2 regions of the Cytobacillus sp. IB215316 genome follow, and region 1 is predicted to be linked to the other one. Evidence: a T-box and tRNA genes for the amino acid it is inferred to sense, from the RefSeq annotation. Region 1 holds a T-box; the other holds one or more tRNA genes.

Evidence for each region. A T-box is a leader RNA that pairs with one kind of tRNA and senses whether it is charged. The one in region 1 lies ahead of SLH48_RS01245 (valine--tRNA ligase), so its partner is inferred to be a tRNA-Val.
Region 2: it encodes a tRNA-Val, which carries the amino acid that the T-box ahead of SLH48_RS01245 (valine--tRNA ligase) is inferred to sense. The anticodon was not compared.

The regions. Positions count from the first base shown of each region.
Region 1 is NZ_JAXBMC010000001.1:276,133-283,744, reverse strand. It holds gene SLH48_RS01260 (prepilin peptidase) at 1-37, opposite strand, end outside; gene SLH48_RS01255 (sensor domain-containing diguanylate cyclase) at 293-2,005, opposite strand; gene SLH48_RS01250 (folylpolyglutamate synthase/dihydrofolate synthase family protein) at 2,101-3,405, opposite strand; gene SLH48_RS01245 (valine--tRNA ligase) at 3,740-6,364, opposite strand; T-box leader at 6,499-6,747, opposite strand; gene SLH48_RS01240 (hypothetical protein) at 7,259-7,450, shown strand; gene ysxE (spore coat protein YsxE) at 7,496-7,612, opposite strand, start outside.
Region 2 is NZ_JAXBMC010000012.1:20,619-28,230, forward strand. It holds gene SLH48_RS16740 (hypothetical protein) at 1-73, opposite strand, end outside; gene SLH48_RS16745 (beta-propeller fold lactonase family protein) at 165-1,214, opposite strand; gene SLH48_RS16750 (hypothetical protein) at 1,635-2,030, opposite strand; gene SLH48_RS16755 (hypothetical protein) at 2,987-3,169, opposite strand; gene SLH48_RS16760 (hypothetical protein) at 3,272-3,625, opposite strand; tRNA gene SLH48_RS16765 (tRNA-Val) at 4,351-4,423, opposite strand; gene SLH48_RS16770 (ubiquinol-cytochrome c reductase iron-sulfur subunit) at 5,245-5,763, shown strand; gene SLH48_RS16775 (hypothetical protein) at 5,875-6,318, shown strand; gene SLH48_RS16780 (plastocyanin/azurin family copper-binding protein) at 6,355-7,023, opposite strand; gene SLH48_RS16785 (response regulator transcription factor) at 7,164-7,612, opposite strand, start outside.

The DNA.
Region 1 (7,612 bases):
GTGAAAATAAAAAAATATATAGATACACATATACCATATGATTAGCTCCATCTACATATATTTTGACCAGTTTCTTCTGAACTCATATGCTAAGCTACAACTCATTAATTACAGTGGCTGGAGGGTTCTCTATGTTTACTTTGTTGTTATTTTCCGATAAACCTGAGTACAACAACTAGTTTTTTTATTACTATCTTCATTTGATAGATGAAATGATATCAGGATTACTATTTTTAAAATAAACACCAATCAACAAAGTAATCGATTATGGAATTTTCCTTGATAATGAAAATTATTGTGCAAGCACGGCTACTTTATTTCTTCCTGCTTGCTTCGCTCCTGTATACATCGCTCTATCAGCTGTACGAATGAGCTCTATTGGATTTTCTCCATCGTAAGGAGAGGTAGCAATTCCTATACTGGCAGTAATTTTAACTTGTTGGACTTTCTTATCAGATAAATTCCCAGTAATATAAAATGGTCTTGATGCGATCTTTTTCCGAATGTCCTCCGCCAAAGAAAACGCTGATTGACGGTCGTAGAGAGGTAATAGAATAATGAATTCTTCTCCTCCATAGCGTGCAACAGTTCCTTCATTCCCTACAATCTCTGTTAACAGCATAGCAGTATCACGAAGAATGTCATTTCCGCTTTGATGACCATAAGTATCGTTCACCGCTTTAAAATGGTCTATATCAATTAAGATGATGGATAGCGACTTGTACCAATCTTTTTTTGATAATACATCCATTTCTTGACTTAATAAGACTTCAAAATATTGATAGTTATATATTTTTGTTAAACCATCATGTTCACTTTTATGCTTAGCTTCTTCGTAATGACGCGCATTTTCAATCGCTACAGCCAAATAAGATCCTAATAAATCTACTAGCATTAACTGATATTTTTTATATGCCCGCTTCTTATGGGAGGCTAAAACAATGACAGAAACAACAGTTTGGTTTCGCACAACAGGGACAGCCATAACACTTTCTACCGTTGGTGGTAAACAGCCATTCATAACCGATTTCCAGCTGTTACGAGAATGATAGATAACTGGTTTCTTAGAAGCCCAAACCTCTCCAGCAATCCCTTCATATTTTTGTAATGGAGGGATTGTGAGCTTTTTTTCCTCAGAACATTCAAAATACCTAATTAAATTGAGAGTATCATCATTTACCACATCTAAAATATATGCTAAATCTACAGGAAACATCATGGTGAGCTTCTCTAAAAATAAATCTATTACTTGTTTTACTTTTAGCTGTTCTGCCAGTTGATGACCTATTTCACTAGCACGTTGTAAATAATCATTGACTTTTCGACTTGAATTATAGAGTTGAATCATAGTTACGATACATATAAATGGTAAGCCTGTATAAATTAATGCATGGATACCTAGTTGTTCATATAATAAAAATAAAATAAGTCCAAAAGGGATAAGAATACAAGTGGTTATAACTTCCCATAGCATGTCTCGACTTAACAGTGACTTTTTCATTTTTCTTTTGAATTTTACATAATCAATTATTGCTAAAAACAGTTGGTTTGAAATAAAAATAGTTACCAAATAACCTATTATTGGTATGGCTGACTGAGTTAAATTGACTATTTCAGCACCATGAGCGCCTCCTAGGCTATAATATACTAGGCCTCCTATGATAGAAATTGATACGAACATGATTGAATTTAATGGGTAACGATATAATTCGCTCTTGCTAATACGTAACCTTAATAGAAGTACGACGATAGAAAGCTGCATTAATACCATCTCTACAAATAACCCAAACGATAAAAACACAGCTAATAACACAGCTTGGCCAAAAAATATCGGCGTTTCATTAACAATAATAGGAAAAAAGCAAACAATAATCATTAATATTAAAAATAAAAGAATATCCTGAGCATTCTCATATAATAAAGGACTCGTATTTGAAAATACTAAGTATAAAACTAAAGGTGTATATATAGCCCAATATACCCATAATATGTTTTTAGATTTCAAATATCGTCCTCCTCTACTACATATTTCATATTTAATCATTTATCGTCTATATTTTACCAAATTTTCAGACAAAAGTCATATGTAATATGAAAATACTACGACAAACATCCTAATATATGTAATCGTACTTCTGATATAAAATATAGTGAACCTGTGATAATAAGAACGTCATCTTTAGGGATGGAGTTAAGCTTTTCATTTATAACTACTTTCCAATCTTCCTCGTAATCCTTATTACTTCTACTACATTGATCATACAATTCTCTTGCTGATAAAGACCTAGGAAAATCGAACGAAGTACATGTAAGTCGTTCAGCAATATCAGCTAAAGGGTTAAGCATATCTCCAATGTGTTTATCTGCTAATGCAGAAAATATGATATGTATCTTCTTATCGTTAAAGTGATCGTTAAGCGTTTTACATAAGGCTTGAACTCCCTCTGGGTTATGTGCACCATCAATGATAACCATCGGTTCTGCCATTAGCGATTCAAAACGACCAGCCCAAAATGCGTTCTTTATTCCATCGCGAATATGGACTTCTTCTATGGTCATTGAAAAATGTGTTTTCAAATATACGGCTGCCATAATTGCTAGAGCCGCATTTTTCACTTGATGAGCACCTTTCATCTTAGAGTTGAGATCATTTATTGTTAAAAAAGGAGTCTTAATTGAGAATGATTCACCGCTTTTTGTTGATTGATAATTAGCAATAGTAAAATCGAGGTTATATTGATATACTTGAGAATTTGTAGACTGTGCTTTTGCTAAAATGACTTGTAAGGCTTCTTCCTGTTCAACCGAAGTAATCACTGGTGAGTCTGGCTTTATAATTCCACTTTTTTCATATGCAATTTCTTCAACTGTCTCGCCAAGAATAGCAGTATGATCAAACCCGATATTCGTAATAATGGAAAACAATGGGTCAATAACATTCGTAGAATCTAACCTACCTCCTAGACCTGTTTCAAAGATTACGAGGTCAACTTGCTTTGTTTTTGCAAAATAAACTAATGCCATCGCAGTGATTACTTCAAATTCGGTAGGCGAACCTAACTCAGTATGTTCTAACTGTTCTGCTAAGGGTTTAATCTCATTAACTAAACTTACGATTTCCTCATCATGAATTGGAACACCATTGATGCTAATACGTTCATTAAATTGTTCAATGTAAGGTGATGTAAAAGTACCTATGTTGTAGCCTGCCTCTTGTAAAATTGTTCGCAAATAACATACCGTCGAACCTTTACCATTTGTCCCAGCAACATGAATTGTTTTAATATGTTGTTCAGGATGAGCCAAACGCTCCATCATCCACTCCATTCTTTTTAGTCCTGGCTTCATACCTAAACGAAGTCGTGAATGAATCCAATCTATAGCTTCCTTATATGTAACTACCATAAAAACTCCTCCTTAGTAACAATTAACGTGAAGCTCTTGCCCCTCTAATATTCCCTGCCAATCTAAAGCTCTGTGTGATCTATTAAAAGCTTATTTTAATGCCTAAATCATATCTAGGACTTAAAGGATCTAGATTATAGAAAAGTGCAGCTCTTTGACTATCCGTCGCAAACACTGCAGCTTTGTTATATTCAAAAAACACGAACCCTCTCGGGTTCGTGTTATATTTTAGTCTATCCATCATTCATTTGTCTACAAATGAATTTTGAATAATCTTTAGAAAATGCTCCTCATTCATCATGCCTTTCACATGAATCCGCTCTTTATTAATGTATTATCCTTTCAGTTCCGCGATACGAGCACGAACTGTTTCACGTTTTTCAACATAATCCTGTTCCTTTGCACGTTCTTCAGCAATTACTTTTTCTGGAGCTTTGTTGACGAAACCTTCATTACTTAATTTCTTTTGTACACGGTCTACTTCTTTATTCAGCTTTTCCAATTCTTTTTGCAGACGTTGTACTTCTTCTTCAATATTAATTAAGCCTTCAAGTGGTAGAATTAATTCTGCACCCGTTACTACCGCTGTCATAGACTTAGCAGGTGGTTGTAATCCTACACCGATCATTAATTCACTTGGATTACAGAATCTATCGATATATGAACGATTGTCTTCTAGACGAGTAGCTACATTCTCATCTTTTGCATTAATGTGGAGCTTAATCTTCTTACTCATTGGTGTATTCACTTCAGCTCGAACATTGCGGACTGATCGAATAATATCAACGAGTAAGTGCATATCATTTGCAGCTTGTTCGTTTGAAAGTTCTGAACGAACCTGCGGCCACTTAGCAACTGTTATGGAGTCACCTTCATGAGGTAGATTTTGCCAAATTTCCTCGGTAATAAAAGGCATAAACGGATGTAATAAGCGTAGAGTATTATCTAACACATATGCCAATACACTTCGTGTCGATTTCTTTGCCTTGACATCATCCCCATATAATGGGAGCTTAGCCATTTCTATATACCAATCACAGAAATCATCCCAAATGAAGTTGTATAACACACGACCAACTTCACCAAATTCATATTTATCTGCTAAAGTAGTAACCTTTTCAATTGTCTCATTAAGTCTTGTTAATATCCATTGATCTGCTACTGACTTCTCTCCTGTTAAGTCTATTTCTTCATACTTAAGGCCATCTAAATTCATTATTACGAATCGCGATGCATTCCATATTTTATTAGCAAAGTTCCAAGTAGCTTCAACCTTCTCCGTGCTATAACGTAAATCTTGACCTGGAGAGCTACCTGTTGCCAGGAAGTAACGTAAGGAATCAGCACCATATTGGTCGATGACATCCATTGGATCTACACCATTTCCTAAAGATTTACTCATTTTTCTTCCATCCGAAGCACGTACAAGTCCATGTATTAATACATCATCAAAAGGACGTTTCTCAGTAAACTCGAGAGCTTGGAATATCATTCTTGACACCCAGAAGAAAATAATATCATAACCAGTAACGAGAACATTCGATGGGTAATAACGATTGTAATCCAATGAAGATTCATCAGGCCATCCCATCGTTGAAAATGGCCAAAGCGCTGAACTGAACCAAGTATCTAATACATCAGTATCTTGTTCCCAATTTTCAACGTCAGCTGGTGGTTCATGATCTACATACACTTCACCTGTCTCCTTATGGTACCAAGCAGGAATACGGTGTCCCCACCACAATTGACGAGAAATACACCAATCACGAATATTTTCCATCCAACGTAAATACGTTTTTTCAAAGCGATCAGGAACAAAATTCACCTTATCACCTGTTTGCTGTAACTTGATCGCTTCATCAGCTAATGGCTGCATTTTTACAAACCATTGTGTTGACAAATATGGCTCAACTACAGCTCCACTTCGTTCACTATGACCTACTGAATGCATATGCTCCTCAATCTTAAAGAGTACTCCTTGCTCTTCTAAATCTTTCACAATTTGCTTACGACATTCAAAGCGATCCATCCCTTGGTATTTACCAGCATTGTTATTCATCGTTCCGTCTTCATTCATAACAAGAACTCTTTCAAGATTATGACGGTTACCAATTTCGAAGTCATTTGGATCATGGGCTGGAGTAATTTTTACTGCTCCAGATCCGAACTCCATATCAACATAGTCGTCACCTACGATCTTTAGCTCTCTTCCTATTATTGGTAGTTTAGCTGTTTTTCCAATCAAATGCTTATAGCGCTCATCCTTTGGATGAACTGCAATAGCAGTATCTCCAAGCATCGTCTCAGGTCGTGTTGTAGCAATTTCGATATGCCCTGAACCGTCCGTTAGTGGATAACGCATATGATAAAATGCACCTTGCACATCTTTATGAATCACTTCAATGTCTGACAGGGCTGTCTTCGTTTGTGGGTCCCAGTTAATGATATACTCTCCACGGTAAATAAGACCTTTTTTGTACAATGTTACGAAAACTTCACGAACAGCTTTAGAAAGCCCTTCATCAAGTGTAAAACGCTCGCGTGAATAATCTAGACCCAAGCCAAGCTTTGACCACTGCTGACGAATATGACTAGCGTACTCCTCTTTCCACTTCCACGTTTCCTCAACAAATTTTTCTCTTCCTAAATCATATCTAGATGTTCCTTGTTCACGTAGCTTTGCTTCGACCTTTGCTTGAGTAGCAATACCAGCGTGATCCATTCCAGGTAACCAAAGAACATCCAACCCTTGCATGCGTTTCATACGCGTCAATATATCTTGTAATGTTGTATCCCAAGCATGACCTAAATGTAGCTTGCCTGTTACATTTGGTGGGGGTATTACAATTGTATAAGGTTCTTTTTCACTATCTCCAGTTGCCTCAAAATATTTTCCTTCAAGCCAAAACTTATATCGATTTTTTTCAACTTTATTTGGATCGTATTTTGTCGATAGCATTTGTTCATTTGTTTCCATGTTAGTTCCTCCTGACTAATAACTTAAGAAAATTAAAATAGCAACGCAACGTTCGAAAAACGCCAATCAATTGCGAAAAGCAAAACCTAACTAAAAAATAAAAACTCCTCCATCCAAAAAAGGACGAAAGGAGTTTATTTTCCGCGGTTCCACCTTAATTCTTAAACTACATTATTACACAATGAAGTTTAAGCGCTTAAACAAATAACGGTTGCATCCGGCTTCTTCTAATTGACACATCGATCTTTCAAAGAAGCAGCTTAAGGGTGACTTTCGAATAATAGCGATCCTAAGAAATTTCTCAGCTATAAATTTCTCTCTCTGAAGGAGCTACCTATTGTACTCTTCCCTGTCTACGCATTTAGATATTGTTCAATGAACATGAACGCATCTCTTATATGTTTGTCAATAGTATCATATTTATATTCTATATACTACCGAAAAATTGTTTTTGTCGTCAATCATCTTAACCAATTTTTTTAAAAGTTATTCATTAGTTAGCAAATTAGATGGGTGAATGCACTATTTCATTGATGATGGCATACTTTAATATATGTTTATTTACGAGTATTTATTGTAAAGGCTGTTTTCAGTTGAGGTGATCATGGACTTAAAATATACTACTGATTGCTCCAAGTGTTTTCTCCTCTTTAAACCGCTACAATTCCCTAAAACCTCATCTATATGAAAGGCTCTTTTCATAAACTTTGTTGAAATTTCCGAAATACTCTTGTGATTTACAATACTAATATGTCCATTAAATCCTAGTTGTTTGCATAGTTATATGTTAGCACGAAAAACAACTAAAAATTCGAAAACAGCCATAAGAAAAGTGTAGCTGTGAAAATCACTAGCTTAAATGTAAGGAGGCTAACGATGAGACGGAAATACACACCTTTTTCACTTCCACCATGGGCGCGTCAGCTTCGCGATATTTGTGGACAAATGATCATTCCTATTGCGGTCTTTCAATTACTTCGTACCATCTTTTTTCCAACTACGTTTGATGTGTTTATACTTGCTTTGTTAGTCGTTATTGCAGTAGCATTTGAATTCAATTGGATATAAAAAATCCCATATACAACATATGATATGTTATATATGGGATTCTTTTTATTCGTTACTAGTCATTTTTTCTCCGTCAATTAACTGCATTATAACAAACTCAATGTTTTTCATTTGCCAATATGCCCGTAGTAATTGTTCAGTACTCTGAAGCTCATTGTTATT
Region 2 (7,612 bases), on a different contig from region 1:
TAATTTCGTTTATTTCTTCAATTTTGTGCTGGCGCTCATCATAATCTAGCCATTCGCCATTTTCCCACGCCATAAGATCGTCCTCCTTTCCGTGTTAGTTCACGCGAAAAAGCTCGCCGGTTGATGAGCGAGCGTGAATTTAGTTTAGGTTAGGTTAGATTATATTAATCCGGTGTAAATGCAATCGCCTCAGGACTTGTTCCAACATCAACGGTTGCGATTACTGAATGCGTTTTTACATCAATAACACCTACCGTTGCATCACCTTCATTACCAACATAAGCTAACGTTCCCTCCGGACTGAACTCTACGAAACGGAGGTTATCATCTATTTGAACTGTAGCTATAATCGATTGTGTTTTTACATCGATGGCAGTAATCGTATTTCCGTCACGAGCATCTACATAAGCAAGTTTCCCGTCAGGTGATATCGCTATATTACTTGGACTGTCGCCCGGATTAGCTACCGGTAGTGTAGCGACAACGGAGTGCGTTTTCACGTCGATTACTGTGACAGAGCCACTTGTTGAATTATCGCCTTCATTTACGACATATGCGAGTTTCCCGTCCGGAGTAAATCTAATATTAATCGGATCTTCTTCCACTCCAACAGTTGAAATAACTGAGTGTGTCTTTGTATCGATAACTGACACATTTTCATCATCTTGGCATACTACATAAGCTAGTTTCCCATCAGGTGTAAAAGAAACGGCTCTTGGATCTTCACTAACATTGATTGTCGCTATCATACTATGAGTCTTAACATCTATAGCAGCTACAGAAGAAACACCACCAACGTCTTCACGATCACATACGTAAACTAATTTCCCATCAGGGCTGATTGCTATAGATTCAAGTTGTCCTCCTATATCAACAGTATCAATGACAGTATGAGTTTTCGTGCTAACCACTGACACACTTGCATCACCTTCGTTTACTATATAAGCAAGCTTACTATCCGGAGTAAAAGCGATACCTACGGGCGAAACTCCTACTTGAATAGTTGCAATAACCGAGTGTGTTTTCGTATCAATAACTGACACGCCACTAACCCCTAATCCACTGAAAGTAACATAAGCTAGTTTCCCGTCAGGTGAAATTGCGATATTATCTGGGCCCGGTCCCACCAAAACGGTAGCAATTACGGAGTGTGTTTTCGTATCAATAACGGAAACGTTAAAGGAACTAGCATTCATTACATAAGCCAGTACCATATCGTACCGACCTCCTTACAATCGTTTTTACCAATGTATGCGAGTTAAAGTCAAAGTGATTTTTTGAATCCGCACTGTTTTTCGGTCAGATGAAGGCTATTCGCTAAGGTGGCTTGTGGGTCAGTCGTTTTCCCCTTGCGACCACACTCCGATTTGTGTATATCGCTGTATACGTCATTCGTTTCTAGTTTACATAATAGCAACTATAGGAACCAACATACGATCACATGCGTTGATATGACCGCGTTCCTAACGCATGTAAATTTATCAATCATACACGATTTTATACATCGTTGATATGACCGCGTTTCTAGCTTGTCGAACTCCCTTTATTCGCTAAAATAGTGCATACAATTAACCTTCCGTTTTAAGGTGGAAGTGTTCGAGGTACCGCGCGTCAGGTTCGGCTTGTAGACTTATTTACTTACAAGGCTCATTCACTGCTCCCCAACGCATTAACCCTTCTACAGGGTCCGTACCAGCCACAAACACTACTTCAATTCTAGTTACATTATCGCATGTGAAAAATTTGTTAAATTGATTGGCATTTAAAGTTATAGACTTGTTTAATGTACCATTTGAAAAAAAGTTAAATACGACTACATCATTCAAGTTTAATGTTGCTAAAGTTAATAGCACCGTACCTACAATTCCAATTGCTTTTCCATTATATAATTCCGATGTTGTATTGACGCTATCTACCGAGAAATTTGAAGTAATATCACCAGTAAACAATAGACAAGGACAATCGCACGCTTTTTCATCCTTTACGATTGTACTTCCACAACACGTACTTACTTTCTTATACTGAGACATCGCTCAACCTCCATAATCACAGATTTACGATATAATATGCTCGTATTTTTACCCTGATTGGACGTACGACCTCAACCGACATCAAGTTCATCCTACAATTCCCCTATCTATTCGTCAGTGTCTACCGTTTGCTTAAACCGTTCGATCTTCACTTTCACATCCGACATACTAACGCCTTCCTCTTTATCTATCGAATCGATTTCGACCTTCTCCGTTAACTACTATGCACCTGAAACAACGTCCTAAACATCGCAGCATTACTATCCTTGATTATGTGATCGGGTATATCGACTCCATTACTTCCGGTAATCTATCGAGTGAATTGCGCATAATCTGACGATTTAATTCTTCGTTAAAGTGATCGAGCTTACGCCATCCTTTGTTATGTACGTTCTGTAACGCATACCTCTTCGGCTATTTCAGCGTACTTCATTCCGTTTCTTTTCGGCATTGCTAATATCGTAAATGCCGTTATTTGTGCTTTTGTTAAATTCCGTACCATACTTAACGCCCTCCTTTCCGTAATACTTTGCGAATACATACCGATTTAATAAGTTCAAAACCATTGTGCCGCATTTCGCCTTGCTCAAGTCATCACTGTCCATTAATACCTTTCCTCGCCGATAATTTAATAACCTGCGATAAAGAGGACAGCGACGAATGAGAGAAACGAATGAGGCGCAATCTTAGTCGGTAGACAAAGATTAAGATATATTTCCGCTCCTAATCGCTACATCCCTTGTCGCTCTATGGTGAACCCTGTTTTTGGTTATGGGAATAAGGTCACACTCATTATCATTTACGTTATTCTAATTGAGAATAAATACCTTTTCTTCACGTTAAAACATGGTGAGTAATGTATCGTCCGGCTTCTTATTCTTATGATAAAACACGCTAGGATTAAACGTGTATCGCTCCGGCTCACTACCAACTTTAATCCTCGCACCCTGCTTGCGTTAACCTTTCACAATATAAAAAGCTGACCGTATTAACGATAAGCAAATACTCTCCAACTCCCGAAGTGCCTGCGTTGCTTTCTTTGCTTCACGTTGAATAGCCCTTAACCCAGTAATAACATCAGGCACCTCAACATTTAATTTCACTGTGAATTCGCCAACTTCGCGCTGTGTTTGCGCCATGTTAGATTGACTCCTTTTTCGGAATCTAAAAAAGCCAACCACGCTGAATGCGATTAGCTGTAAAACACCAAAATATTTACTCAACCGTCTAATCAAAACGAATTAATTAACCATACAATACCGCAAACAAACTATGAAATGAGGTAGAATAATGAACGCGTATGTTTCAAAATCATCATGTTGCGGTAGTACTGTATCTACAGCCAAAGAACAAACTGCTTGTTGTGATTGTCCAGTAATTACCGACCAATGCTCAGGGAGAATTGAGCGAGAGTGCGGTAGTCCAACATTTTCCTTTTTTAATGGAAATACTATAGGATCTGTAAACGGTACAATTAACATAGAACCTACAACAACGTGTGAAATACTGATAGTAGTAACCTCAAACGGGATGGATTTTCCTTTAGGTCCTTGTATTGAAGGAGATGTTATATGCATCTCATATAGAAACGTCACTCAAATAACTCTAACATGTACTAATGGAAGTACAGGAGAAATTTGTGTGATAAATTATAACTTTACTATCACTGAAAGATGTATATCTAACACTGTTGTTTCAAGCAGTCCTTTGAGATAGCGTTAACTCGCGCACTGACCGCCTCCTTTAACTAATATTGACCAATCGCTCTCAGACAAAATTATCTTCGTTGAGGACGACCATTTTAAGACGCGTATTAATAGTCACTGGAGATAATCCGACTTCCCTGTCTTTACTGGCTTTATATTTATGATCTTCAAATTTCACTAGTCTTTCACGCATAAATACAATATAGTCTCTAATGGTATCTTCCGTAATACACTTTATATTTCGATCAATTCCGTTGCGATCTAAATAATCAAAAAAAACCCTAGTTGTGATCGTACTATTTTAGAGTTTTCTCCGCACGACCTTCGGCTATTTTAATCACTTTTAATCGTGAAAACAATTCTTCTAAATCGTTGATAGATTTCTTTTGCCCGATTACTCTTGCGTTTTTAGTAGCTTTACTACGTCGTTATGTTGCCATAATATTCGTCTCCTTTAAGTAAATTAACTAAACGAATATGATGGATAAATACCTCTACAGCACCGCTACCTTGCGGGTTAATGGGAGCGTAACCCTGCGACTAAGCCAAAGCACAAGTCAATGGAAATAAAAAACGCTAGAACCTTTGAGTTATCAAGGATCCTAGCGTTAGGATGATTCCGACTGGTCTCGAACCAGCGACCTCTACCCTGTCAAGGTAGCGCTCTCCCAGCTGAGCTACGGAATCACAATATATTGTTGTGAATAATTAATATAATAGCTTGATATATTTGAAATGTCAATATCTTTTCATGACTTCAACTCAACGATCTCTTATTGTTGGTTTTCGAATTAAGTAACATATATACACAACTACCCTTGGAGAGTTCATTTCTTTTGAAAAACTATGTTCAATATATTAAATCCTTTTTTACTATGATAATTTGGTGACAAAAATATAAAATTTTTGGATAAAAACCTTTTTATTTTAATATGATCGTGTGTGGGACTCCTTTAGGAAAAGTTGACTCCCTATTGTTACGAAAATATGTTCTCTGATCTTACAGAAAATAAGGGCTAGATGTAACCTTAAGTTCCATAATACCATTTATCAAAAAATGACTACCCTTACGTCGATGAAAAACATGACTGATATCAGGTTGAAGCTCTATTTATATCTACAAAGGTATGTATTTATTTGGTTGTGATGATGTGGACTATGGGACGATTTGACCTTACATAGATGAAAATGAAGGATTTTGCTTCGTGTATAAGTACAAACTAAAACAGCATATCAATGTAAGAAAAACATTTTCACTTATTGTAGATAACACTAAATCAAATTATATAGCCTTTATTAAGAACAATGCTTTTATAACTTATTTTCACAAAAACTCAATACGTTAAATGAATCTCATACAAAGAAAACATGTTCTTCTTGCTTACCTTATTAGAAAAATAATAAAATGAAGAAAAAGAATAAATCAAGTCCAAAGGTTTCTTCCTTATCAAAATACATAAAATCTTCATAAATTTACGCTATTATAAACTTTATAAGGAGGTTAAAATATGATGGAGAAATGGAATAGGAGAACGTTTTTAAAAAACGGTACTAAAGGTACTCTTGGTATGTTAACGCTTGCTGTTGTACCAATAAGCCTGACTGCATGTAATAATGAGGAAACAATAGATACTAGTTCTTTAGCAAAATTAGGCTTGTTAGATGATATAAAAAAAGGTCCTTTTCCTAAAAAAATAAATTATTCAACAACTATTAAAGATGCATGGGTCGAACAAAAAAGAGAAGGATTTGTGTATGTAAATGTTGATCCTGAGAATGCGAATAACCTATTAATTATGTCTCCTGTATGTACTCATTTGGGCTGTATTGCTGGTGAGGTTAGCGATGATGAAAAAAGTGAAAGTAGTAAGGAACTAACATTTTATTGTCCTTGTCACGGCGGAGAATACGATGAATTCGGTATAAATATTGGTGGTCCACCTCCACGTCCTCTTGACATCTTTCAACCCATTATACAAAACAATGAAGTATATATACCAGTACTAAGTAGCACAGAACGTACTTAAGTTTTCAAAAGGGTTTTTGGTTAATCTAGTAAAACTCAACTTAGTTCCCATTTCCAGTAATTTATGAAAAGAGCCTTTAAAAACCAACAACTAATTGTCGTAGGTGAAGTTATGGAAATTCTAAAGAAATTAATTATAATTATTGTTGTATCGTTAATCCTTCATTCGGCTTGGGAATTCCTACAGTGCGGGATTTTTTATAATATGTCTTCGATGTCAATTGTTGAGCCACTCATGTGGCAAGCAATATTTGGGGACGTTAATATGACCATTATTTTATTTCTTTTACTAACATTTATTCACGGAAATGATAAGTGGATATTTAATAAATTTAACAAAGTCACTTATATAATCATTTTCTTATATGCGTTAGCTTTAAGTTTTTATTTTGAAAGTTCAGCACTATATACTGAAAGATGGTCTTACTCAGAATATATGCCGTTCGTATTAAATACAAACATTGGACTTATACCAGTTATTCAATTAATTGTTCTATTCCCTCTAACCTTCACCATTAGCAGGTTTATACTTAAAAAATTGAAAAGTGGGAGTTGACTACAATCAATCCTCACTTTTCAATGAGACCGATTTCTATTTTTCCACAATAATAGTCCCAACCATTCCTGCTTGTTCATGCCCAGGAACACTACAATAGATTTTATATTCTCCCTCTTTTAAAGGTATAAATTTGATTCTACTGCTTTGCTCAACATCTACATTCATATGAATTGCTTCTTTTTCACCATCAGCTGACACTACCTTAACACCGAATATTTTATCGATGAAAGACACTTCATCAGGATGTGCATCCATTTCATCCATATAAGTTATTTCAATGTCCATATCGTAAGCATTTAAATCATGGAAAACCTTACCTTCATTTATTAAAATAAATTCATATTCTGTGCCTTTTGTTAAAGTAATCTTTTCAGGATTAAATCCCATCTCAAATGCTGAAATTTCTATTACTTTGTCGTTACTAACAGCTTCATCAGATGACGCAGTTTCAGTTTTATCTGCACTTTCTGCATCATCGGTGTTTTCTGTAACCTCAGTGTCTTCTATATCCTCAGTGTTTTCCATATTCTCAATTTCACTAGATTCTTCTTGACCACTAGTTTCACTGACTTCTTCATTAGAAATTTCAACGTCCTTTTCAACAGAAACCTCTTTATCTTGTACTGTTGAACACCCTGCTAGGAACACTACAATTATGAAACTCGAAATAATGTAATGAATAAGATTTTTATTTTGCTTCATTTTCTACCCTCTTTCATCGAAATTATATTTTTTTCACATTATTATTATAATTTGAATTGAATTAATAGTCTGTTAACCATATGGATAACAAACTAAAAAAAAGGAGTATTATTACTACTCCTTTTTTTAGGTCATTTAGCCTATATATCCTTTAGTATTCCTGCTTGAGCTGCTTTAGCAACTGCTTGAGCTCGATTAGTAACATGTAATTTGGCAAGAACATTTTGCAAATGTTTTTTCACGGTGTGGGGGCTTATATAAAGAAAATTACCAATATCTTTATTTGTATACCCTTTCGAAACAAGTTCTAAAATTTCCTTTTCTCGGTCGCTTAAATTATTAATTTCTGATGAAGTTTCAACTTTAGTTGAAATAATCGAAAACTCTTGTAATATTTTATCAGCCAACCCTTTGGTAAAAGGAGGATATCCTTCGTATGCCAATTTAATATAAGAAAATAATTCTTCCATGTTGAGGTTTTTTAACAAATAACCATTTGCACCATTTTTTATAGCATTAAACAAATCATGCTCTTCATCGGATATTGTTAGCATAATAATTCTTACGTTACTATTGAATGTTCGAATTT